DNA from 2 places in the Paenibacillus sp. MDV22-iso6 genome. Region 1 is predicted to be linked to the other one. Evidence: predicted binding sites of a transcription regulator. Region 1 holds the regulator's gene; the other holds the start of a gene.
What was found. Region 1 encodes LexA, which represses DNA repair genes until DNA is damaged. Its sites were predicted from a motif close to CGAACATATGTTCG; they were not measured.
Positions count from the first base shown of each region.

Region 2: recA (recombinase RecA) is a predicted target of LexA. The motif match lies at 4,423-4,436, and genes of this name have one in related genera.

Region 1 is NZ_JBZVDZ010000009.1:173,337-185,020, forward strand. Features, by position in the region: gene metH (methionine synthase) at 1-1,584, opposite strand, end outside; gene AC4PM4_RS24485 (cupin domain-containing protein) at 1,763-2,308, shown strand; gene AC4PM4_RS24490 (GntR family transcriptional regulator) at 2,398-3,072, opposite strand; gene AC4PM4_RS24495 (ABC transporter substrate-binding protein) at 3,177-4,808, opposite strand; gene AC4PM4_RS24500 (carbohydrate ABC transporter permease) at 4,878-5,747, opposite strand; gene AC4PM4_RS24505 (ABC transporter permease) at 5,760-6,722, opposite strand; gene AC4PM4_RS24510 (HAD family hydrolase) at 7,267-8,073, opposite strand; gene AC4PM4_RS24515 (hypothetical protein) at 8,101-8,613, opposite strand; gene AC4PM4_RS24520 (DUF896 domain-containing protein) at 8,740-8,949, opposite strand; gene AC4PM4_RS24525 (LysM peptidoglycan-binding domain-containing protein) at 9,046-9,423, opposite strand; gene lexA (transcriptional repressor LexA) at 9,728-10,354, shown strand; gene AC4PM4_RS24535 (aldehyde dehydrogenase) at 10,467-11,684, opposite strand, start outside.
Region 2 is NZ_JBZVDZ010000005.1:61,274-72,957, reverse strand. Features, by position in the region: gene AC4PM4_RS15350 (helix-turn-helix domain-containing protein) at 56-1,108, shown strand; gene AC4PM4_RS15345 (hypothetical protein) at 1,176-1,346, shown strand; gene AC4PM4_RS15340 (YajQ family cyclic di-GMP-binding protein) at 1,500-1,991, shown strand; gene pgsA (CDP-diacylglycerol--glycerol-3-phosphate 3-phosphatidyltransferase) at 2,314-2,901, shown strand; gene AC4PM4_RS15330 (competence/damage-inducible protein A) at 3,009-4,265, shown strand; gene recA (recombinase RecA) at 4,506-5,570, shown strand; gene AC4PM4_RS15320 (regulatory protein RecX) at 5,923-6,660, shown strand; gene rny (ribonuclease Y) at 6,971-8,512, shown strand; gene AC4PM4_RS15310 (TIGR00282 family metallophosphoesterase) at 8,674-9,468, shown strand; gene AC4PM4_RS15305 (stage V sporulation protein S) at 9,586-9,846, shown strand; gene AC4PM4_RS15300 (dipeptidase) at 9,939-10,925, shown strand; gene pduL (phosphate propanoyltransferase) at 11,139-11,684, shown strand, end outside.

The sequences.
Region 1 (11,684 bases):
CGCTTCTTTAATGACACGAATACCTTCGATTGTTTCTTTGGCCGAACCGATATACTGTTCATCGCCCGTCCCTACTGGAAACACCAGGGTATCAAAAATCAGGTCTTCTGCTTTTAATCCATATTTGTTCACCAGCAAATCGTAAGACCGCTTGGCTACCTCCAGCTTGTCCTCACGACTAATGGCTTGACCGCGTTCATCAATCGTTCCGACAACGACAGCACCGCCGTATTTATGCAACAACGGAGTGACCAGCTCGAACTTTTCCTCGCCGTCCTCAAGGTTAATGGAGTTAATTATCGCTTTACCCTGAGAGTATTGCAGTGCAAGGTCGATGACGGCTGCATCTGTCGTATCGATCATCAGTGGCACCTTTACTTTTTTGACAACAAGTTCAAGGAACTTCTCCATGTCTTCGGCTTCTTCACGGTCCGGGTCTTGAACACAAACGTCGACAACATGTGCCCCATTTTTCACCTGAGCCCGAGCAATTTCCGAAGCTTCTTCATATTTCCCTTCAACAATAAGACGCTTGAATTTCCGTGATCCAAGTACGTTCGTACGTTCCCCAACCATGTAAGGGCGATTGTCCTGTTCAACGTAGACTGGATCAATTCCCGACAATGCTGGTGGATGTGTTCCGTTCATTTCTCTTGGAGGGTACTTGGCAAGTGTATCCCGCATTGCCCGAATATGTGCAGGTGTTGTTCCACAACAGCCACCCGCGATATTCAACCAGCCCTGTTCGGCAAAAGCACCGATCTTCTGAGCAAGCGATTCAGGCGATTCATGGTAATTACCATTTTCATCCGGAAGCCCTGCATTTGGATAACAACTTACTGCAACTGAAGCCATTCCGGAAAGCGAGCGAATATGGTCACGCATGAATTCCGGACCTGTAGCACAGTTTAGTCCAACTGAAATTGGGTTAAGGTGTTCTAGGGATATATAAAAAGACTCAATGTTCTGACCAGCGAGGGTTGTACCCATCGGTTCGATCGTTCCTGAGATCATCAAAGGAAGCTTGATACCACTTTGTTCGAATGCCTGTTGAATTCCAATGCTACCTGCTTTTACATTAAGCGTATCTTGTGAGGTTTCGAGCAGCAACGCATCAACGCCTCCCTCAATTAAAGCAAGCGCTTGCTCAAAATAACTGTCGATGAGCTCTTGAAAAGTTACGCCGCCTGTTACTGACAGCGTTTTGGTTGTAGGTCCCATGGCACCTACCACATAACGTGGAGACTCCGGTGTCGAAAATCGATCCACGGCTGCTTTTGCAATTCTGGCTGCTTCGAGATTAATTTCACGTGCACGGTCCTGAATGTCATATTCAGCAAGTACAACAGAAGTTGCACCAAACGTATTTGTTTCAATTAAGTCAGCACCGGCTTCCAGATATTCCTCATGAATACGCTGGATTAGCTCTGGACGTGTAAGTACAAGCATTTCATTACAACCATCTAGGTCTTCTCCGCCAAAATCTGCGCCTGTGAGATCTACTTGTTGAATCATGGTCCCCATTGCACCGTCGAGGATCAATATTCGTTGTTTTAATGCATCATGTAGGCTAAGCTTGTCCAATATCGTCACCTCCGCAAAACGTTAAATCTTAGTTTAACAGAAACTAACTTAATGTGAAAGATCGGGTTTGATCAGTCCTTTGGCGGTTTTTATGAAGGTAGAATGAATTTGTGAATCGACAAAAATAGCGGAATCCGATATAATAGCGATTAAACCAAGTGGAAAAGAGGGAAAGAACATGGCTGAAATTGTAATCCGAAATACGAACGAACGTATCACTGGAGACGAAAATGTTCGAAATTTCTTAAACAAATATGAAGTACTATTTGAAAAATGGGACGCGTCCAAATTAAAAACTGATCTGCAAAACAACTTTGGACTCACCGATGAACAAAAAGAAGAAGTACTAAACACATTTGACTATGAAATCAGAGACTTGGCTGCACGTCGCGGGTACCAAATCTGGGATGTAATCACGCTGTCTGAACAAACACCAGATATTGAAGAGAAGCTTGCAAAATTCGAAGAGATTCATACTCATGCTGAAGATGAGATCCGTGCTATTGTAGCCGGCAAAGGAATCTTTGTCATCAAAGCTACAGATGATGTAGGTTACTTTAATGTAGAATTGTCTCCTGGAGACGTTATCTCGGTACCTGAGAACACCCCACACTTCTTCACTTTGATGGAGAACAAACAAATCATTGCCGTGCGTCTGTTTATTGAAAAAGATGGCTGGATCGCAGATCCTTACCCAGATCCAACGTTTATCAAACAAGCCTAATAAGCAAATTCTATTATTTGCTCAACAAACCCCTGTTCAATTCGAACAGGGGTTTCTGCATATTCAGATAGTATACAACATTAGATGTTCTATATAAAATAATGTGGATATTTTGCCTTCATCTTCTCTTGTTCAACAACAACTAGTCTGAGATGAGCTTCCATAACCTCAACAGCTCGCTCGGTTTCACGTTCCGTGATAAGTCGGTATATTTCTTTATGTTGTGAAATAATTACCTCTGCATCGGAATCTTCAGACAAGCGTAATAAACGAAGGCGATTAAAGGGAATATTGAGCTGCTGTAGCATTTTCCAACTTCTCATTTTTCCTGTGCCTTGAAACAATATCTGATGAAACTCTTCATCCAGTTCAAAAAGCCGATAGAAATTATTTTTCCCTATACATACTTCCTGCATGGCAATATTGGTTTCAAGTCTGAATCTGAATTCTTCCGGAAAAAAAGCACAAGCCAGAGTGACAATTTCCTTCTCCATCTTCTCTCTCATAAACCGGCCTTCTTCAACATGCTCCAGATTAATATGGGAGACAATGGTTCCACTCTGTGGAATGATATCCAGTAATTCTTCCTCGGCAAGCTTCATGAAAGCTTCACGTACTGGTGTTCTGCTTACTTGCAACTCATCCGCAATTTCCTTCTCGGAAATCTTGGTACCAGGCTCAAGTTCAAGGTGCAGAATTCGTTCCTTTATCAGATTGTATGAATAAGCCCGGGTCGAACCTCTAATCTTTTGATTAAGTGACATTCCTTAACCTCTTCCTCTCAGCCATATTCATCCATCTTAGCACAATTTGCCGTTCCACTTAAATTCCATTAATGAAACGGCAATGGGCAAATTTCAGTTTATATCTATTGTTGCTTGTTTTCTTTGTACTTCTTATATGTGTCATTGGAAAGCTGCATATACTGAGGCAAGCCTTGGCTCTCCAGCTCTTTTACAAATGCATCAAACTCAGAAAGTTTGCGTTCTCCCAAAATGAATTTAAGCGTATTTTGATCCGAAAAATCCTTAAGCGGTGTGCTAAGCAGTGTCACCTGTTCACGATCGATATCCGAGTAAGGAATTGGCGGCTCCGCAGGAACCACTTCTTTGATATCTTTCATGTCTTGCTGGAATTTCAGTTCTTCCTCACTAAACATGGAGTGCAACAAATCTGTGGTTCCTCCATAGGCAAACACACCACCGGAGAATCCATAGTCGATGCGCAAGTCCTTTGTGCCTTTTGGATTCAATCCGTTATAGTTCACATCTTCGGCCAACTTACGAACGCCATCCTGTTTGGTGAAGGTTTCGCCTTCTACACCCCATTTGGCAAATTCTTGACCTTCATCACTATAGTATAACCAGTCAATAAATTGCATGGTTGCTTTGAAATTCTCGTTGTCTTTAATTTTACCGGAAATCATGACACCGTTTTCAAGTCTGGAGCCGGACATCAATTGACCTTTTGGACCACCAGGAACTGTAATTTTGGCGATGGAGAAATTTCCTTCTCCCAACGTTTTATTCATGTCATTACGATGAAGCACTACCGTTTGCGAGTTACCATTAATAATGAAGGATTTTCCAGAAACAAACTTTTGAATAGCCTGGTCATCGTCCTGGGTGAAGCTTTCTTTATCCAACAGCCCCTCCGATACAAGCTTGTTAAAGTAAGTTAACATTTCCTTGTATTCCGGCGTAGTCGAAGTGTATACAAATTCATCTTGATCTTCTTTATACGTTAAACCATTGCCAAATCCCCACCCAGCTTTCGTTCCAAAACTGGTAGCAGCAATATTCAAGGTACTGTTAAATTGGAAACGATCTGAGAACGGAACGGAATCTGGATAGATTTCTTTTAGCTTTTTGGCGGCATCATACAATTCGTCCCATGTCTTTGGAATGGCAATGTTATTTTTCTCAAAAATATCAGTTCTCACAATAAGGGTATAGTCCGGCCAAACCTCTTCATGTAAACCTGGGAGTACATAATATTTCCCATCTTCTTGTCGAAGACCCTCAAGTTCATCCTGAAGTCCCCATTTCTCAACCTTATCTTTGAAATTGGGCATCAAATCAACATAATCACTCACTGGCAAAATCGCACCAGAGGATACAAAAGCAGATTCTTCACCCGGATAGGTTTTCGGAATAACCAGAGGGGCATCTCCAGAGCTGATCAGAAGGGATCTTTTCTGGGGATAGTCACTCATCGGAACGATGGTAGGCTCCAGCGTGACTCCGGTTTTTTCCGTGATTTTTTGGAACAGGAGCCAATCCTTTTTGTACGGGTATGCTGGCTGGTCGCTGTACAGAATAGATAGATTAAATGGTTCAGCGGCTTTGAAGGTCTCTCCTACACCATAGGATTCCATGGCCCCCTTGGATTCTGGTTCAACTTTCTCTCCACCAGCACCGCTGCTACATGCTGCCAGAACGACACTCATCATTGTTGCCAATACCATCTTGCCTACAAGCTTACGTGGTCTATGTTTCATTCATTTCTCCCCCTGCATGTGGTTTAGATTGGCCTTACAATCAAGATGTTGAACTATATCGGGTTAGGATTACTGTTTAACAGATCCCAACATGATACCGGTTACAAAGTATCTTTGAACAAATGGATAAATCGTTAAAATAGGCAAAATGGTGAGTACCATCGTGACCGATTTGATATTTGCAGAAATTTGAGTCAGATTATCCGCTGAAGCACCAGCCGAAGCACCTCCCGTTGCACCTGCAATCATGTTGCGCAAGTAGATCGTAACGGGAAACAGTTCCTTTTTGTCGAGATACAGGAAGGCAGGAAACCATGAGTTCCAGTGTCCCACAGCGTAAAACAGAACCATCGTTGCCATGACAGCTTTACTCAACGGTAGAATGATCCGTAACAAAATGCCATACGTATTCAAACCGTCAATGGCTGCCGCTTCCTCAAGCTCCTCAGGCATGTTTTCGAAAAATGATTTCATAATTAACATGTTATAAATGCTGATTGCCCCAGGCACAACCAGTGCCCACATCGTGTTATTGAAGCCCAGAGAGTTAATCAGGACATAGTTAGGAATCAAACCGCCACTGAAAAACATCGTGAACACGGCGAACATCGTCAAAAATTTTCGTCCCATCAATCTTTTCTTGGATAAGGCATAAGCGAAGATGGTCGTCATGAACATGGAAATCAAAGTACCTACAACGGTATATATAATTGTGTTTTTATAGTTGGTCCAGAACATGCTGTCGCGAGAGATGGTCTTGTAGGTTTCTACATTAAACCCTCTTGGGATAATGCTTACCTTGCCTGAATTGATATAAGCCTCGCTACTGAAAGATTGGGCCACGACATTCAGAAACGGATAGAGCGTGATGAATACCACAAGCAGCAAAAAGATGGCATTGAAAACTTTAAATACTTTGTATGATTTTGATTCCAGCATATTGCTCCTCCTTTACCACAAGCTTCGTTGTGTCAGTCTGCGTGAAATGGCATTAACCGAGAATACCAGGATCAGTCCAATAATGGATTCGAACAAACCAATGGCGGTAGCATAGCTGAAATTGCTCGACTGCAAACCTACCCGGTACAGATAAGTAGAAATCACGTCAGATGTCTCGTAGATCAGCGGATTGTAAAGGAGCAAGATTTTCTCAAATCCAACCGCGAGGAAATTACCCATATTCAAAATCAGCAATGTAACGATCGTTGGCAAAATGCCCGGTATGGTTATATGGAGGGTTTGCTTCCAACGGTTCGCACCATCGATCCGCGCAGCCTCATACAAAGAATCATCAATTGTTGTCAATGCAGCTAAATATAGAATGGCTCCCCACCCCATACCTTGCCAAACCTCAGAGGTGATATAGATTGTTCTGAACCATTCCGCACGCTGCATGAAAGGAATGCTGTCACCAGTAAAGAATGAAACCATTCCATTAATGGAGCCATTAACTGCCGTTAATTGCAGAATCATTCCGGCAACGATGACGATGGACAAGAAGTGCGGAAGATAAGATGCGGTCTGCACAAACTTTTTGAAACGTTTGCTTTTCACCTCATTCAGCAGCAATGCAAAAATAATCGGAACTGGGAAGGTGAAAAGTAACGCAAGTCCACCAAGCATAAGTGTGTTCCCAAATACTTTCCAAAAGGTTGGGTCTTGAATGAACATCTGAAAATACCTGAATCCAACCCACGTCTCTCCAAAAATACTGCCTCCCGGTACAAATCGTCTAAATGCGATTACATTACCGAGCATGGGCCCATATTTGAAAATAATAAGATAGATAATTGGAAGAATTAACAGTGAGTACAGCTGCCAATCTTTGCGAAGCAGAGCTGTAACAGTTTTTAACCTGCTTTCTTTACGTAAAGATGTCATCGATAGCGTCGTTTTAGCGGTTTCCGACTCCATATGTTATTTCACTCCGATCCTAAGCTTGATAAAATAAAAGCGTTTTCGATCAATTCTTATCATCTCTTCTTTTTGTAGAAGACAAGTAATCAGATGAACTTCACCCCCACCAGTAGAATAAAACAAATAATGTAAGCGATATCAATTATGGAGATCACTAGAGACACATATTGGTTAAGATGCTTATCCTCATTTTCTTACTAACCACTTCATGTTGTATTTCCAGAACTAAATGGTTACTTCGATTATGTAAAGCGCTTACAAACAATGTGAAAATTATAGCGAAAAACTCCCGCTTCCACTTCATTCAAGTAAGTCAACAGATATTCGCTACATTCATTCGCATACTAGTCATACTAGTATGTTAGTTATATTCTAAATCAGCAGTTCTATAATTTCAATAACTTTTAATAAAAAATTTCATCTTTTGTTATTACGGTATAGTTCAAGCTGTCCCAACACAAAAAAAACATTGTTAGGTTTTATGGATAAAATACATCTCATAAAACCTAACAATGTTTGAGTAGTACACTAAAAATACGATTTATGATGCACTCATTGAGAATTCAGCAATGATTCGTTCCAATTCGGATAAATGCTTGATTTGATGGTCAGGCACATACGATTCGGTATTCTCTTTATTCTCACGGTTAATCCAAACAGATTGAATACCTGCAGACAATGCTCCACGAATATCAGTCGTAAGCTTATCTCCAACCATCATACTCTCCTCAGGTTGCACTCCCAGCTTACTCAATGCGTGCTCGAAGATCGAAGGATCAGGTTTGCCTTTACCGAACGAACCCGAGATAATAATTTCGTCAAAAAAAAGAGCCAATTCAGGAACGCCGTCAAGCTTCTCTTGTTGTAAAGCAGGACAGCCGTTGGTTAAAAGCAAAAGCTTGAACTTCCCTTGTAGATGACTCAACGTTTCCATCGTTTCTTCATAGACATGGGGTCTTGATCTCCGCTCCGCCCCAAATTGTAAGGCGAGTTGTTCCGCCAGATCTTCACGATCAACACCCAACTTTAACAAGCCACGACGCCATGACTCTTTACGATATGCGGGTGCAAGCTGCTCCAACTGGCGAAACTCCGGCTGATCCCCACCCGTGAAGTTAGCCCAAAGACCTTCAAACGGGTTAATCCCAATCATTTTGGTAAACGAAAAAGTTTCATAAGACTCATACAGATTACGTGCCTCATTACGAACAGCTTCTTCAAGGTCTTCGGGTTTAACGCCCGTCTCTTGAGCTGCGATCAAGCAAGTCTCATGAAAGGCCTCTCGAACACTGCGCTCATCCCACAGTAAAGTATCATCTAGGTCGAACAAAATCGCTTTTAACGCCATTTCGGTCATCTTCCCCTTTATGCAAAATTACTTTTTCTCGTATGTTTCCACGGTGATCTGATGTGCTTTGGCGAATTTCAGAAGACGTTCAGTAATTGCATCAGTATCATAACGATTCAGTAGTTTGGTAAATACCCATCTCTTACCTCGTGCATTATGCTCAATCACAACCGTACCTGGCTCAATTCTGAATTTCACGATATCGTCGACTCCAATTGAACGCTCACGGTTCCCTTTTGTCGTCAAAATCCGGTTACTTCCTATTTTGACATAAGGACGACGGAGCATGAAGATGACTGCCAAAAATACATACAGCAACAAGGTCACCCAGTCCCAAGTGGTCATCGGAGCTTTGACAAGAAATGTACTCATAAAGAGGTACAGGAATGCTAGTCCGATCAGAAAAATAGGAAACAGAAGACTGCGTCCTTTAAATACGTCCTCACCTGGTGTGCCAGAAACCGGTTTACCGCTTTTTTTACGTTGCTGATTCAACTGCTTAGAATTTTTTCGAACCGTTCTCTCGAACGAACGCGACATGAGAATCCCCCTTAGATGTTCTTTGTATCGGCTTACATAACTGCAAACCAACATTTCCCCCTATAATTTGCAACCTCTAGATAACAGGAAAAAACCTAAATATCATAATGATATCATTAGGTTTCCTTAATGTTTGAGTTTGCCTTGGTGGCCTTGATCGTTCTCATCATCTACAATTTCAATCGTATCCAGTTGTTGTCTGAAATTGCTTCGAATGTTATTCAAATAGATTTCTCTAAGTTTGGCACGTTCAGCGAGCTCTTCCTCTGTCAATCCAGTGGATTTTTGCTTACGGGCCAATTCATTAATACGTGCTACCAGACTATCTATATCCAAGCTTGTCCCCTCCAAAAATACAAAGTCATATTAACTTTGACATGTTAAGGGCAGCTTGTCAAGCTGACACGCATTAGCGCGTGTGGATATGCAGCTTTAATCTGTGAATTGAGGCAGTATTAAGACTTGTCCCACCTGTATTGAAGTTGAATGAAGTTGATTCACTTTCTTGATTGCTTCTATATATACACGTGTATCCATTGTTTCAGGTTTGTGATCCAATGATATACTCCATAGTGTATCTCCTTGTGAAACTGCCATCTTCCCTCCAGGCAATAAATCGTTCTCATTGCCAGCGAACACAGTGAGTACTGTACTGCATCCAACCAGTATAATTAAGCTTACGATTATTAATTTCAAGACCCAAGTTGGGACATTACCTTTTGCAAAAACCTTCTTAAAATTCCTTATGTTAGTTTCAACCACTTCTGAACGCACCGGTTCGTAAATGCTTTGATAAGTAGAATATCTCATTAAATATCGACCCCCAAACGTTTGTTCCTATCCGTTGAAATCAATATAACACGAACACTTGTTTTGTACAATAACTTTTTAGAACAATTGTTCGCTTTTTTTGTTGCATCCTACATTCTATTATCTTTCTTCTATTGTATTGGAATTGTCATTTGCAGTATTTGATTAGACTAAAAGAAAATTTTCATCTTAATTCGCAAAAAAACATTGATTTTATGGCATTTTATTTAGAACTTATGTTTGTACGAACGGAGGTTCTATGTTATAATTTTCCCAAACGTTACTAAAATGGGGTTGATACGGTATGTCGAAGATATCCAGCAGGCAACAGGCTATTCTGGAGTTTATACGCAATGAAGTCCGGTTGAAGGGGTATCCTCCTTCCGTACGCGAAATTGGTGAAGCCGTTGGGTTGGCTTCCAGCTCTACAGTACATGGACATCTGGATCGTTTGGAGAAGAAAGGTCTGATTAGACGTGACCCAACCAAACCAAGAGCCATTGAACTTCTCAGCCAGGAAGAGTCAGAGCATTCACATCAGTTTGCTCACAGCGTTGCTCGCATTCCTGTCGTGGGTAAAGTTACTGCAGGGGTTCCGATCACAGCAACAGAAAATATCGAAGATTACTTCCCTCTTCCTACGCATTATGTAGGCGAACAGAAAGTATTTATGCTTTCGGTCGTGGGAGACAGTATGGTTGAAGCAGGCATTGTTAACGGAGACTATGTTATCGTACGTCAGCAGCAAACTGCAGATAACGGCGATATCGTAGTAGCCATGACTGAAGACGATGAAGCAACGGTAAAAACGTTCTACAAAGAGAAAGATCATATTCGTCTTCAACCGGAAAATTCGACTTTTGAACCGTTGCGTTTGAAACACGTTAGCATCCTGGGCAAAGTCATTGGCCTTTTCCGTGATATTCATTAATATGTATTGAAGTTGTACAGAAGTCTCACAATAAGATACAAAAAGAGGTTGTCCCGTTCAACGGGACAACCTCTTTTTTCTTATACAACTTATATTGTTCTACGTTAGTAGATTATTCGCTGCGTTTAAGAATGCTTTTATGATGAGAGAACACATCAAAACTCTGTTGACCATGGTAGGAACCCATTCCACTTTCTCCTACGCCGCCAAACGGAAGATAATGTGATGTCATATGAGACAATGTATCATTAATGCAACCACCACCAAAAGATACTTGATTCAGAACCTGATTCTGCAGATCCTCATCCTGAGTGAAGAGATATAATGCCAGTGGTTTTGGACGGCGAACAATCTCATCTAGCATGGGATTGAGGTCGGTATACTTAAATACAGGAAGAACTGGACCAAAGATCTCTTCTCGCATCACTGGGGATTTCCAATCCACTTCGCCCAGTACTGTTGGTTCAATGAGCAGCTGATTACGTTCAGAACGTCCACCGATCATTGCTTTGCCATCTTGGAGTAACACCGATAAACGATCAAAGTTACGTGCGTTGACAATGTGCGGGAAATCAGCATTTCTCATCACATCGTCTCCAAATTTATCCTGAATTTCTGCACCGATCAATTCCAATAATTTGTCATGTACTTCCTCGTGCACAAGCAAATAGTCTGGAGCGACACAGGTTTGCCCAGCATTCAGGAATTTACCGCGCACAATGCGCTGAGCTGCCAGCTTCAAATCTGCATCCTGGTGGACAATGACCGGACTCTTACCACCTAGTTCTAACGTAACTGGAGTCAAATGCTCAGCAGCTGCCTTCATAACAATGCGGCCAACACCTGTACTGCCTGTAAAGAAAATATAATCAAACTTTTCTTTCAACAATGCCGTACTCGTCTCGACTTCCCCTTCCATAACTGCCAGGTACTCACTAGGAAATATCTCATGAATCAAATCATAAGTCAGACGTGACACGGCTGGGGTTAATTCAGACGGCTTAATAATGGCACAGTTACCCGCAGCAATGGCTCCAATTAGAGGCCCGAAAGCCAGTTGGAACGGATAGTTCCATGGTGCAATAATAAGAGCAACTCCATAAGGTTCAGGATAAATTAAGCTTGTTCCATCAGGTATAGCAGAATTTGTAGGCACAGGTTTTGGTGTAGCCCATTCCTCCAAATGTTCCAATGCAAAATCCAGTTCACCCAACACGATCCGAATCTCAGAGCCATAAGCCTCTGTTTCAGATTTATTTAGATCCGCACGAAGTGCGTCAAGAATACGTTGTTGATATTTCTCAATTCCCTGTCTTAATTGCTGAAGAGC
Region 2 (11,684 bases), on a different contig from region 1:
GGATCATGAAATAGATAAGCAACAACCATAGAGATAAACATAAGGAGGAGATGGCATGTCTGAACTGGGTCAGCAGTTAAGAGAGGCCCGGCTGCAAAAAGGGATGAGTCTTGACGATGTACAGGAAATGACTAAAATTCGCAAGAGGTATTTGGAGGCAATAGAGGCAGGAGACTACAAAGTGCTGCCTGGTAGCTTCTATGTGCGTGCATTTATCAAAACCTATGCGGAAACGGTGGGACTAAATCCTGATGAGCTGCTGGAGGGACATAAGAAAGATGTACCTGCAGAAGAAACGGAAGCCACCATGGAGCCGGTTATTCAAAAGCGTTCAAGCCGCCCGGTAGAGCGCAGTAACCGCTGGATGTCTGTTGCGCTGATGTGGACTTTTCCGGTATTAATTCTTGTGCTGTTGTACGTGTATGTAGTGATGAACAGGGATGATTCGGATACACAAGGGCTGGATCAGACGAAGATCACAGACAGCCAGCAGCAACCTCAAGATAAACCGGATGAGCCTACAGATAATGGTCAAGCTTCCAATCCTCCAGCGAATGAATCAGGTAGCGGAGAAACGAATGAAGGCGAAGCAGGCGGTAACGGTGGCGGAACAGCAGAGGGGCAGCCTGACGGACAAACTGACGGACAGACGGATGGGCAAACGACGGGTGAAAATGAAGAGAACCCAACGGATAATACGCCAGCTTCTGTAACTGTTGCTGAAGACGGAAAATCAGGCAATATTACGAACTTCAAAGTAAACGGCAGTGCAGGGCAGCCTGTGACCGTTACAATTAAAGCAACGGGGCATAGTTGGCTCGAAGTATACAAGGGCGAGAACTCTAGTGGAGAAAAGTTAGAGTACGGCAACACCGCTGAAGGAGACAGTTATACTTTTGAATTGGACAGTGCAGGAATGTACATTAAGTCCGGTTACGCTGCAGCGACCACAATTGAGGTTGCAGGGCAGGTTGTGACAGACGGGAAAGCGACAAACCGCATTCGGTTAAGACTTGGTGAGGATACGTCCTCCGCAGGTACTGAAGGCACTACGACGAATGAAACAGGAAGCACTACCGAAGGAAGCACCGGCACTAACGGCGAATAACCAAAGTTTCTGCGGGAGACACTAACCTTGTCTTAACTTGCAGTCAACTTTTGGTGAAGTGAGGTGGATGGCTGTGACAGTCAGCTGGATCGTAACAGGTTTGGGGATCATTGTCAGCCTCCTGGGTTATTACTTGACCCCAACTGCTTGGGGTTACGGTATTTTGGGTTTTGGACTTGCACATGTACTTCTGGGTGTGCTTGACATGTTCAGACAGCCTAATCGCAGTCGTTATTAGAATGGCAGCCGCACGGTAAGCATTTTTGGCAACCACCTCAAGTGGCAGCCAAAAATGCTTTTTTATTTTGAAAAACCTCATAAAATTAGACTTTTGCTTGGCGTATCCTCTATAATGTTACAGAACATATGATTAACTGAAAGGGTGACTGGTTTGAGTTCAGAAAATTCATTTGATATCGTGTCCAAAATGGACTTGCAGGAATTGACAAATGCTGTTACACAAACGGAAAAAGAAATTGGCACGCGTTATGACTTCAAGGGCAGCAAGAGCAGTCTGAAACTTGATAAGGATGCGTTAACGATCGTATCTGATGATGAGACCAAACTCAAGGCTGTTATCGATGTACTGCAATCCAAGATGGCTAAGCGGGGTTTACCTTTAAAAAACATTGATTATGCAAAAGTAGAACCAGCTTCTTCAGGTACAGTCCGCCAGCGTTTGAATTTCAAGCAGGGGATTGATCAGGATATCGCTAAAAAAATTAATATTCTGATTCGTGACTCCAAGATGAAAGTGAAGAGTCAGATTCAGGGAGATCAGCTCCGGGTAACAGGTAAAAGTAAGAATGATTTGCAAGCAGTTATGCAGTTGTTGAACGGTGCCAATCTACCTCTAGATCTGCAATATACAAACTTTAAGTAAGATCTCCTCATTGTAGCTAGGTATGTTTTTTGACACTGCAATTGGCGTATATTATACTAAGTGTGCATTGCTGGCAGATAAGCATCAAAGCCCAGTCATCATCGTTTGCTGACTTTGTGAAAAGCAGTACATCTTCTGAAAGTCACCGGAACGTTTAAAACGGTTTTGCGTTTGAACGGTTGACTTTATTTTTTGCGTTTTTACATAGTGAGAGCACTTTAGTGCTGATTGACAGTGAAACTGTAAATTTCATGTTCCGGATGATGAATACGGGATTAAGATGAATGTTTGGAGTAATGGAGGATAAGAGGGAGGGCGTCTTGTGAATTTACCCAACCGGATTACGCTTGCACGAATTTGCTTAATCCCTTTTTTGATGGTGTTCCTGCTCGTAGATTTTCCGTTCTATCCAGAGCCGTTGCAATTGGGAAGCTTATCGCTCCCGTATAATCAGTTGATTGCTGCTGTCATTTTTATCATTGCAGCAAGCACGGATGGAATTGACGGCTATCTGGCGCGGAAAAATAATATGGTCACCAACCTGGGGAAATTGCTTGATCCGCTGGCTGACAAGTTGTTGGTTACTGCGGTGCTAATTTCTCTTGTGGAAATGGGCAAGTTGGATTCCTGGATTGCTGTGGTCATTATTAGTCGTGAGTTTGCGGTTACCGGCTTGCGTCAGATTGCGTTATTGGATGGTTCGGTTGTTGCGGCAAGTGCCTGGGGCAAACTGAAAACCGTCGTGCAAATTGTGGCGATTGTACTGCTGTTGTTGAATAATTTCCCGTTCTCATTCACGGGTATTCACATGGACGTTATTGCCGTTTGGGCTGCAGCGATTATTACGATTTGGTCAGGTATTGATTACTTTATCAAAAACAAAAATTTGCTTCATTTATCGAAAGCGTAACGTTTGAGGTTAAATGGGTAAGTATGAAGAAATCATTTGTACGAAGGGCAATAGGAAATTATCCTATTGCCCTTTGATCACTCACCACGTGTACAGGAGGATGCTGAATGAAGGCAGAAATCATTGCAGTTGGCACAGAATTGTTGCTTGGACAAATTGTGAATACCAATGCTCGATATCTATCCCGTGAATTGGCTGCAATCGGGATTGATGTATATTTCCAAACGGTGGTTGGTGATAATCTAAATCGACTTAGTGACGCTATTCGCATCGCTCAGGGTCGTGCAGACGTCATTTTATTTTCTGGGGGCATCGGTCCTACACAGGATGACCTGACCAAGGATGCGATCGCGGCGGTCTTGAACCGCAAGCTGCATATAGATCGAATGGCCATGGACAAAATCGAGAGCTTCTTCCGAGATCGTAATGTAGACATGACCGAAAACAATCGTCGTCAGGCAATCGTTATAGAAGGCGGGACACCGCTGGCGAACGAAACAGGCCTTGCCGCAGGAAATGCGATTTCTGACAATGGCAAGCATTATGTAGTGATGCCTGGACCACCGAAAGAGCTAATTCCTATGTTTGAACAGGAAGTTAAGCCTTGGTTGTTCCAGCATGTACTGACAGAAGAAATGCCGATCTACTCGAAAATGCTGAAGTTTGCAGGAATTGGCGAATCGGCATTGGAAGACCGACTCCTTGATCTGATTGATACACAGACAGATCCTACCATTGCTCCTTATGCAAGTGAGGGAGAAGTTACGGTACGTGTATCTACAAAGGCTCCAAGTGAGAATGAGGCAAAGCTGAAGCTGGATGCAATGGAAGTTCAGATTCGGGAACGATTGCCAGAGCATCTCTACGCGAACGAGGATGTGCCTATAGAGTACACAATTGTAACGATGATGTCTGATATGGGTCTGACTCTTAGCGCGGCTGAGAGCTGCACAGGAGGGCTCGTCATGCAAAGTCTGACATCAGTTCCTGGCAGTGCGTCGATGCTTAAGGGCGGAATTGTATGTTACTCCAATGAAATTAAAGAGAAGCTGCTCCATGTGCCGCATTCCTATCTGGAAGGTGAAGATGCACCGGGCGCAGTGAGTCCGGAAGTGGCCAAAGTGCTGGCAGAGCAGATTCGAATGATTGGGGATGCCGACTTCGGTCTGTCAGTGACAGGTGTAGCGGGACCTGGTTATTCCGAACGCAAACCGCCAGGTCTTGTCTTCATCGCTCTGGCAGAGCGTGGTAAAGAGACAGAAATTCATGAACTGCGCATTAATGGCAATCGGGAGACGGTTCGGATTCGTTCAGCGAAAGCGATTCTTTACCGTTTGTGGCGCAAGCTTGTGGAGATGGACTAGTTAAGAGCTCGGATTGCATTTGCCAAGGCAAGCAAGTATAATAAAGGAAGACGGAAGAACCGTAAAATCAGGCTTTACAGCCTTGTTTACGGTTCTTTTTTCTGTTTAATGGAAAGTTTCCTTGAGGAAGAGGCGCCTCGGCCTTTACAAAAAAAAACGAATGTATGTTCGAAAAAAAGCTTGGCAAACGTGTTAAAACAAGGTATCATTATCTTATAAACAGTAAAGGGTGTGAGCTTATTGTCAGACCGTCGTGCCGCGCTTGATATGGCGCTCCGTCAAATAGAGAAGCAATTTGGTAAAGGATCCATCATGAAACTGGGTGAGTCGACTCACATGAATGTGGAAATTATACCCAGCGGTTCCTTGGCTTTGGATATTGCATTAGGAACAGGCGGCTTGCCTAAAGGCCGTATTGTTGAAATATATGGACCTGAATCTTCTGGTAAAACAACCGTAGCATTGCATGCTATCGCTGAAGTACAAAGAGTGGGTGGACAAGCTGCATTTATCGATGCCGAGCATGCTCTTGACCCACAATACGCCAGCAAACTGGGTGTTAACATTGACGAATTGCTTCTGTCTCAGCCAGATACGGGTGAGCAAGGGCTTGAAATTGCAGAAGCTCTTGTACGTAGTGGTGCTGTGGACATTGTCGTTATTGACTCTGTGGCTGCATTGGTACCGAAAGCAGAAATCGAAGGCGAAATGGGTGATTCCCATGTCGGTTTGCAAGCGCGTCTGATGTCTCAGGCACTGCGTAAACTGTCTGGTGCAATCAGTAAATCCAAAACGATCGCGATCTTTATCAACCAACTTCGTGAAAAAGTCGGGGTTATGTTTGGTAACCCAGAAACAACACCTGGTGGTCGTGCCCTGAAATTTTATTCCACGGTACGTCTGGATGTACGCCGTATTGAGAGTATCAAATCAGGAAATGACATGATTGGTAACCGTACACGTATTAAAGTGGTGAAAAACAAAGTAGCACCTCCGTTTAAACAAGCGGAAGTGGATATCATGTACGGTGAGGGTATTTCGAGAGAAGGCAGTATCATTGACATTGGTACTGAGCTGGACATCGTCAATAAAAGTGGTGCATGGTACTCATACGAAGGCGAGCGTTTAGGACAAGGCCGTGAGAACGCGAAGCAGTTCATGAAAGAGCATAAAGATATTGCTGAAATCATTGAACAAAAAATTCGTGTAGCCAGTAACTTGACTACTGCAGTTCCTGCGCCAACTAGCGAAGAGCAACAAAAAGAAGCAGCAGAAGAACAAGAACTATTTGAAATTAACGAGTAACCTCCCTTGTAGGAAGGGCCCTAGAGGGCCTTGCCCTCTGAACTCCCAAAGCTTGTCTGATTGAGCTTGCTCGATCTAGCTTGGGGTATGGTGTGTGCGCTCGCGCTGTCCAACAGCCTCTGTCCGAATGGGCAGAGGCTGTTGGCACGTTTACTATTAGGGAGAGGCCGGATATTGTTTCCGGCCTTTTGTATTAGCGTCTGATGTCTCTGTGAAGTTACGCTAAACGTATTCAGTGTAGCTGTGTTATCTCCGTCGGAGATGTATTCGAGGAAGTCTTTTATTTTGCTATGTACTTGTCAGTTAGGCCGTGCAGTTTGACACACAAAATGACATGGAAGGGGAGACCGAAATGGATCAACATGAAGATGATTTATATGAAGAAGCCGAGCTGGAGGGAATCTCCCAATTCCCGGATAACGAAGAACTTACCATTACACGAGTTGAACGAACGAAGAGCAGGGAAGCTCGTTACCGAATTACCTTTGGTTTATATTCAATTACGGTGCTTGAAGATGTAATGATTAAATATCGGATGACCCGGGGAAATACGTTTCTGAAAAAAGACTTGGAAGATATCATCGTAGCTGACGAGCGACAGCGGACGTATGTGCAGTCTTTGCGATATCTGGAGCATAAACCTCGGACACGCCACGAATTAAGTCAGAAGCTTCGTCAGAAAGAGTTTGCTGCACCGTTGATTGAAGAGGCCCTGGATCGGCTTGAGCGTGAGAATTTGGTCGATGACGAACTGTTTGCGAAGGAATGGACTCGTCAGCGTATGGAGGGCCAGCGGAAGGGAAAACTGTGGATAAGGCAAGAGCTGCGTCAGAAGGGCATTGCCAATGATCTGATTGCTGAAGCGCTGGAAGGTGTAAGTACAGATGCGGAATTTGAGACGGCTCTAACCGCCGGACGCAAAAAATGGAATCAGGTCAAAGGAGACATCCAGGAGAAGAAACGTAAAACGCTTCCCTTCTTGATGCGACGAGGTTTTTCCATGGATATGGTGCGTCGGGTCGTGAATTGTTTAATTGAAGAAGACGAGGTTAAAGACCCCGAAGAAGACGAAGCGTTGTTATGGGATTAGCAGACTGGACTCACTATACTGCATTCTCTTGACAATTTCTTTCGTCAAATACTAAAATGGACATGAGTCTGTAAGAAATGGACAACCCTTTTTCCTTCCAAAAAAGCGGTTTCTGTTTTTTAAGATTTATACCATTCATGATTATGGGTTCGCCAGAGACGGTGAATAGTACGTGGCAACATGTACACTTGAAATGAAAATCGGCGGGGGATCGCCGTGAGTATTCGTTATTCCCAAAAATATGTAAGGTTTGAAAACTGCAAATTGACCCAAGGAATGCCTTGGAGGAACCAACGAGGAGGTGAACAGTATGAATCCTGCAATCACGATCGCTCTCGTTGCAGCCGCGCTATTCATTGGGTTCGGAGTAGGATATTTTATTCGCAAATCTCTTGCAGAAGCTAAGATCTCCAGTGCGGAAGAAGCTGCCGTACAAATCGTGGAGAACGCGAAGAAAGAGGCAGAGGCACTGAAGAAAGAAACGGTGCTGGAAGCGAAGGATGAAATCCATCGCATTCGCGCCGAAGCTGAAAAAGACACTCGTGAACGTCGGAACGAAATTCAACGACAAGAAAGACGATTGTTGCAAAAAGAAGAGTCGCTGGATAAAAAATTGGAATCACTCGAACGTAAAGAAGAGCAAGTGGCTAACAAAGAGAAACGAATTGATGAGACACAGCAGCAGATCGAGATGATCTACAAAAACCAGGTGACGGAGCTGGAGCGCATATCCAACCTCACTATGGAAGACGCACGCAGTATCATACTGTCCAACGTAGAACAGGAAGTTCGTCATGAGACGGCTCAAATGATCAAGGACATTGAACAGCAAGCGAAGGAAGAAGCGGACAAAAAGTCCCGCGAGATTATTACACTCGCTATCCAACGTTGTGCGGCTGACCACGTGGCGGAAACAACGGTATCCGTTGTTACTTTGCCAAATGAAGAAATGAAAGGCCGGATTATCGGTCGTGAAGGACGTAACATCCGTGCGCTTGAAACCCTTACAGGGATTGACCTCATTATCGATGATACGCCAGAAGCTGTTATTCTGTCGGGCTTTGACCCGATTCGCCGTGAAATCGCCCGTACTGCCCTCGAAAAACTGGTGGCTGATGGACGTATTCACCCGGCACGGATTGAAGAGATGGTGGAGAAATCCCGCAAAGAAGTGGATGAGCGTATCCGTGAATACGGTGAGCAAGCTACCTTTGAAGTGGGCGTGCATGGTCTGCATCCGGACTTGATTAAAATTCTGGGCCGGTTGAAGTTCCGTACAAGCTACGGTCAAAACGTCTTGAAACATTCGATGGAAGTCGCTTATCTGGCTGGATTGATGGCCGGCGAACTCGGAGAAGACGTAACCTTAGCAAGACGTGCAGGTCTATTGCATGACATCGGTAAAGCGCTGGATCACGAAGTGGAAGGATCACACGTCGAAATCGGCGTGGAACTAGCGAAGAAATACAAAGAACATCCGGTTGTAATCAACAGTATCGCGTCCCATCACGGGGATTGCGAAGCGACTTCGGTTATTGCCATGTTGGTTGGCGCAGCAGATGCGCTCTCCGCAGCAAGACCAGGCGCACGCCGCGAAACGCTGGAAACGTATATCAAACGACTGGAGAAGCTGGAAGAGATCTCGGAATCGTTCGAAGGTGTCGAGAAATCGTATGCCATCCAGGCCGGACGCGAAGTTCGCGTTATGGTACAGCCTGAGAAAATCGACGATGCTGAAGCCTTCCGCCTCGCGCGTGACATCACGAAGATGATCGAGAACGAACTCGATTATCCGGGTCACATCAAAGTCACCGTCATCCGGGAAACCCGTGCGGTTGAATACGCAAAATAGAGCATTACGGAAAAGTGGCCGCAGTAGTGGGCCACTTTTCCTTTTGATAGCTTGTTAAAAGGCATTTAATAAAAAAAATGGTGAGCAAGAGATAGAGGTCCTGCGAAGTTTCGGATGCTTTGAAGTAGGCTGCGCTTGGTAGGGTTTAAGGAGGCAGTAAAATGAAAGTTTTGTTTATTGGTGATATTGTGGGGAACGTGGGGCGTAAGGCATTGAAGGAAAACCTTCCCTACCTCAAAACGAAGTATAAGCCACATGTGGTCATTGTTAATGGGGAAAATGCAGCGGCAGGCCGGGGAATCACCGGGGCAATTGCAAATGAGTTTTTCAACTGGGGTGTGCATGGCATCACCCTTGGTAACCATACCTGGGACAATAAGGACATATTTGATTTTATAGATGATGAGCCACGTATGATTCGTCCTGCGAACTTTCCGCCGGGAACACCAGGCAGAGGATACACCGTAGTCAAAGGAGAGGGCAAGGAGCTGGCGATTGTCAACCTGCAAGGCCGGACGTTCCTGCCTGCTCTGGATTGTCCATTCCGCGTTGCCGATGAGATTGTGGATGAACTGCGTCAAGACCACAAATGCATTTTGGTCGATATGCATGCTGAAGCAACGTCTGAGAAGATTGCTATGGGCTGGCATCTGGATGGACGTGCGTCGCTGGTCGTAGGTACACATACACATGTGCAGAGCAACGATGATCGTATTTTGCCAGGAGGAACAGCTTATTTAACCGATGCGGGTATGGTAGGGCCGCGTGACGGCATATTGGGCATGGAGCGTGAAGCGGTGCTTCGCAAGTTCTACACCCAGCTTCCGGTACGATTTGTTGTGGATGATGGCAAATGGCATTTCCACGGTGTATTTGTGGAGATCGATGAAGCCACAGGTGCTGCAACACGCATTGAGAAAATTCGTCTGATGGAGGACGAGTGGCGCATGGAATAGGGGTATTGTCCCAATTTGCAGGGAAACCCGTCTAAAAAGAAGGAATTTTTTTGCCTCCCGCGAATAACATCTAGTAAGTGGAAACAAACATTCAACATTCCCAGGGAGGTACTTACCATGGAAGTATTAAAAGTTTCAGCAAAGTCCAATCCCAATTCCGTAGCCGGCGCTCTTGCAGGTGTTCTTCGTGAACGTGGAAATGCTGAACTGCAGGCAATTGGAGCGGGAGCACTGAACCAAGCCATTAAAGCGGTAGCGATAGCCCGGGGATTTGTAGCACCAAGCGGAGTTGACTTGATTTGTATTCCAGCTTTTACAGACATTGTGATCGACGGCGAGGACCGAACGGCCATTAAGCTGATTGTGGAGCCCAGATAATACATGCGTTTATGCATTGAACCTGTTTACGAAGTAGACAGGTTTTTTTGCGTTTTATTCCATAACATAACCGTTTAGAAGGAGAGATTGTGATGCACAACTGCCGAGTAGCCGATTTTCATTGTGATGCTTTGAGTAAAATGCTGATGAACCCTAGCCATTCATTTGAAAATGCTTCACAGCTGGATGTGAATCTGGAACGTATGAGAGAAGGTAACATTGGTTTACAGGCCTTTGCAATCTATTTGCCCGAAGTGCTTGGCAGAGGAAAGTTTGAACATGTGATGGGCCAGTTGGACACCTACCGCAAGCGAGTGGAGATAACCAAAGAACGAGCTGAAGGCACAAATACATTGTTATGGCGAGAACAGCTTACGCAGATCGGGAAAACGGACAGACCATGGGGACTACTTACACTTGAAGGTGTCGATGGACTGGAGGGCAATCTCTTTTATCTGGAGTTATGTTATCAAATGGGTGTGCGGATCGTTGGCCTTACCTGGAACTATGCCAATTGGGCAGCTGATGGTGTACTGGAGAAACGTGGGGCGGGACTTACGGAGAAGGGCAGAGAGCTGGTTCAACTGTGTAACCAAATCGGCATGCTGCTGGATGTATCACATCTGACCGAGAAAGGCTTCTGGGAGCTTGCTGACCTTAGTGAACGTCCTTTTATCGCTTCGCATTCCAACAGTTATGCTATATGCCCGCATGTGCGTAATCTGAAGGATGATCAGATACGGGCCATTATTGCCCGGGAAGGGCGTATTGGGCTGACGTTTGTACCGTGGTTTGTGAAGCAGGAAGGCGAAGTATGTATTGAAGATCTATTGCCTCATATTGAGCAGATATGTTCTCTGGGAGGGGAGCATCATCTGATGATGGGGTCTGATTTTGACGGAATTGCTACGTACATCCATGACCTTGAACATACCGGGCAGTATCCAAAGCTGATAGATACGCTGCTCAAGCACTACGACGAATCACTCGTTCACGGTTGGATGTGGGGCAATGCGATGAGTTATTTAGGAGAAAATTTGCCAAGGGAAAATTTGAAGGTGGAACATGGTAAATCATGATACCGTTGGTCCCCTGAAGAAAACGAGCTGGAAGGAGTATCCGTCCATGTTCAGATGGATTTACCAAATGCAGGGGATTAATGATTGCAAAATAAGTGTATTTCATGAATTTTCAGCAGTTCGTTTTCATTTCACTTCAAAAAGGGGTATAATACCATAGGATTGTTAAGAGCCTGGCTACAGGCCATAGATAAACAAGGAGTGAAATTCACAATGAGCAAAACTGTACCTGTGGGCGTATCTGCCCGTCACATTCATGTATCTCAAGAGCACGTTGAAATTTTGTTTGGTAAAGGCTACGAATTGACTGAGTTTAAACCTCTGTCCCAACCAGGACAATATGCTGCTAACGAAACAGTAGCGGTTATTGGTTCGAAAGGACAGTTTGATAAAGTGCGTATCCTTGGACCTGTTCGTCCGGAAACACAACTGGAAATCTCGATGACAGATTCTTTCGCTATTGGTGTTAAGGCACCTGTTCGTGAATCCGGAAGCATCGAAGGTACTCCAGGTATTACGATTAAAGGACCTGCTGGCGAAGTTACGATCGATAAAGGTGTTATCGTTGCTGCTCGTCATATCCACTTCCATACTTCTGATGCTGCTAAATGGGGCATTGAGGACAAACAATTGCTGAAAGTTCGTCTGGGTGGAGATCGTGGTCTGGTACTGGAAAATGTACTGGCTCGTGTATCGGATTCCTTTGCACTGGACATGCATATTGATACGGATGAAGCTAATGCAGCTGGCGCTCGTAAC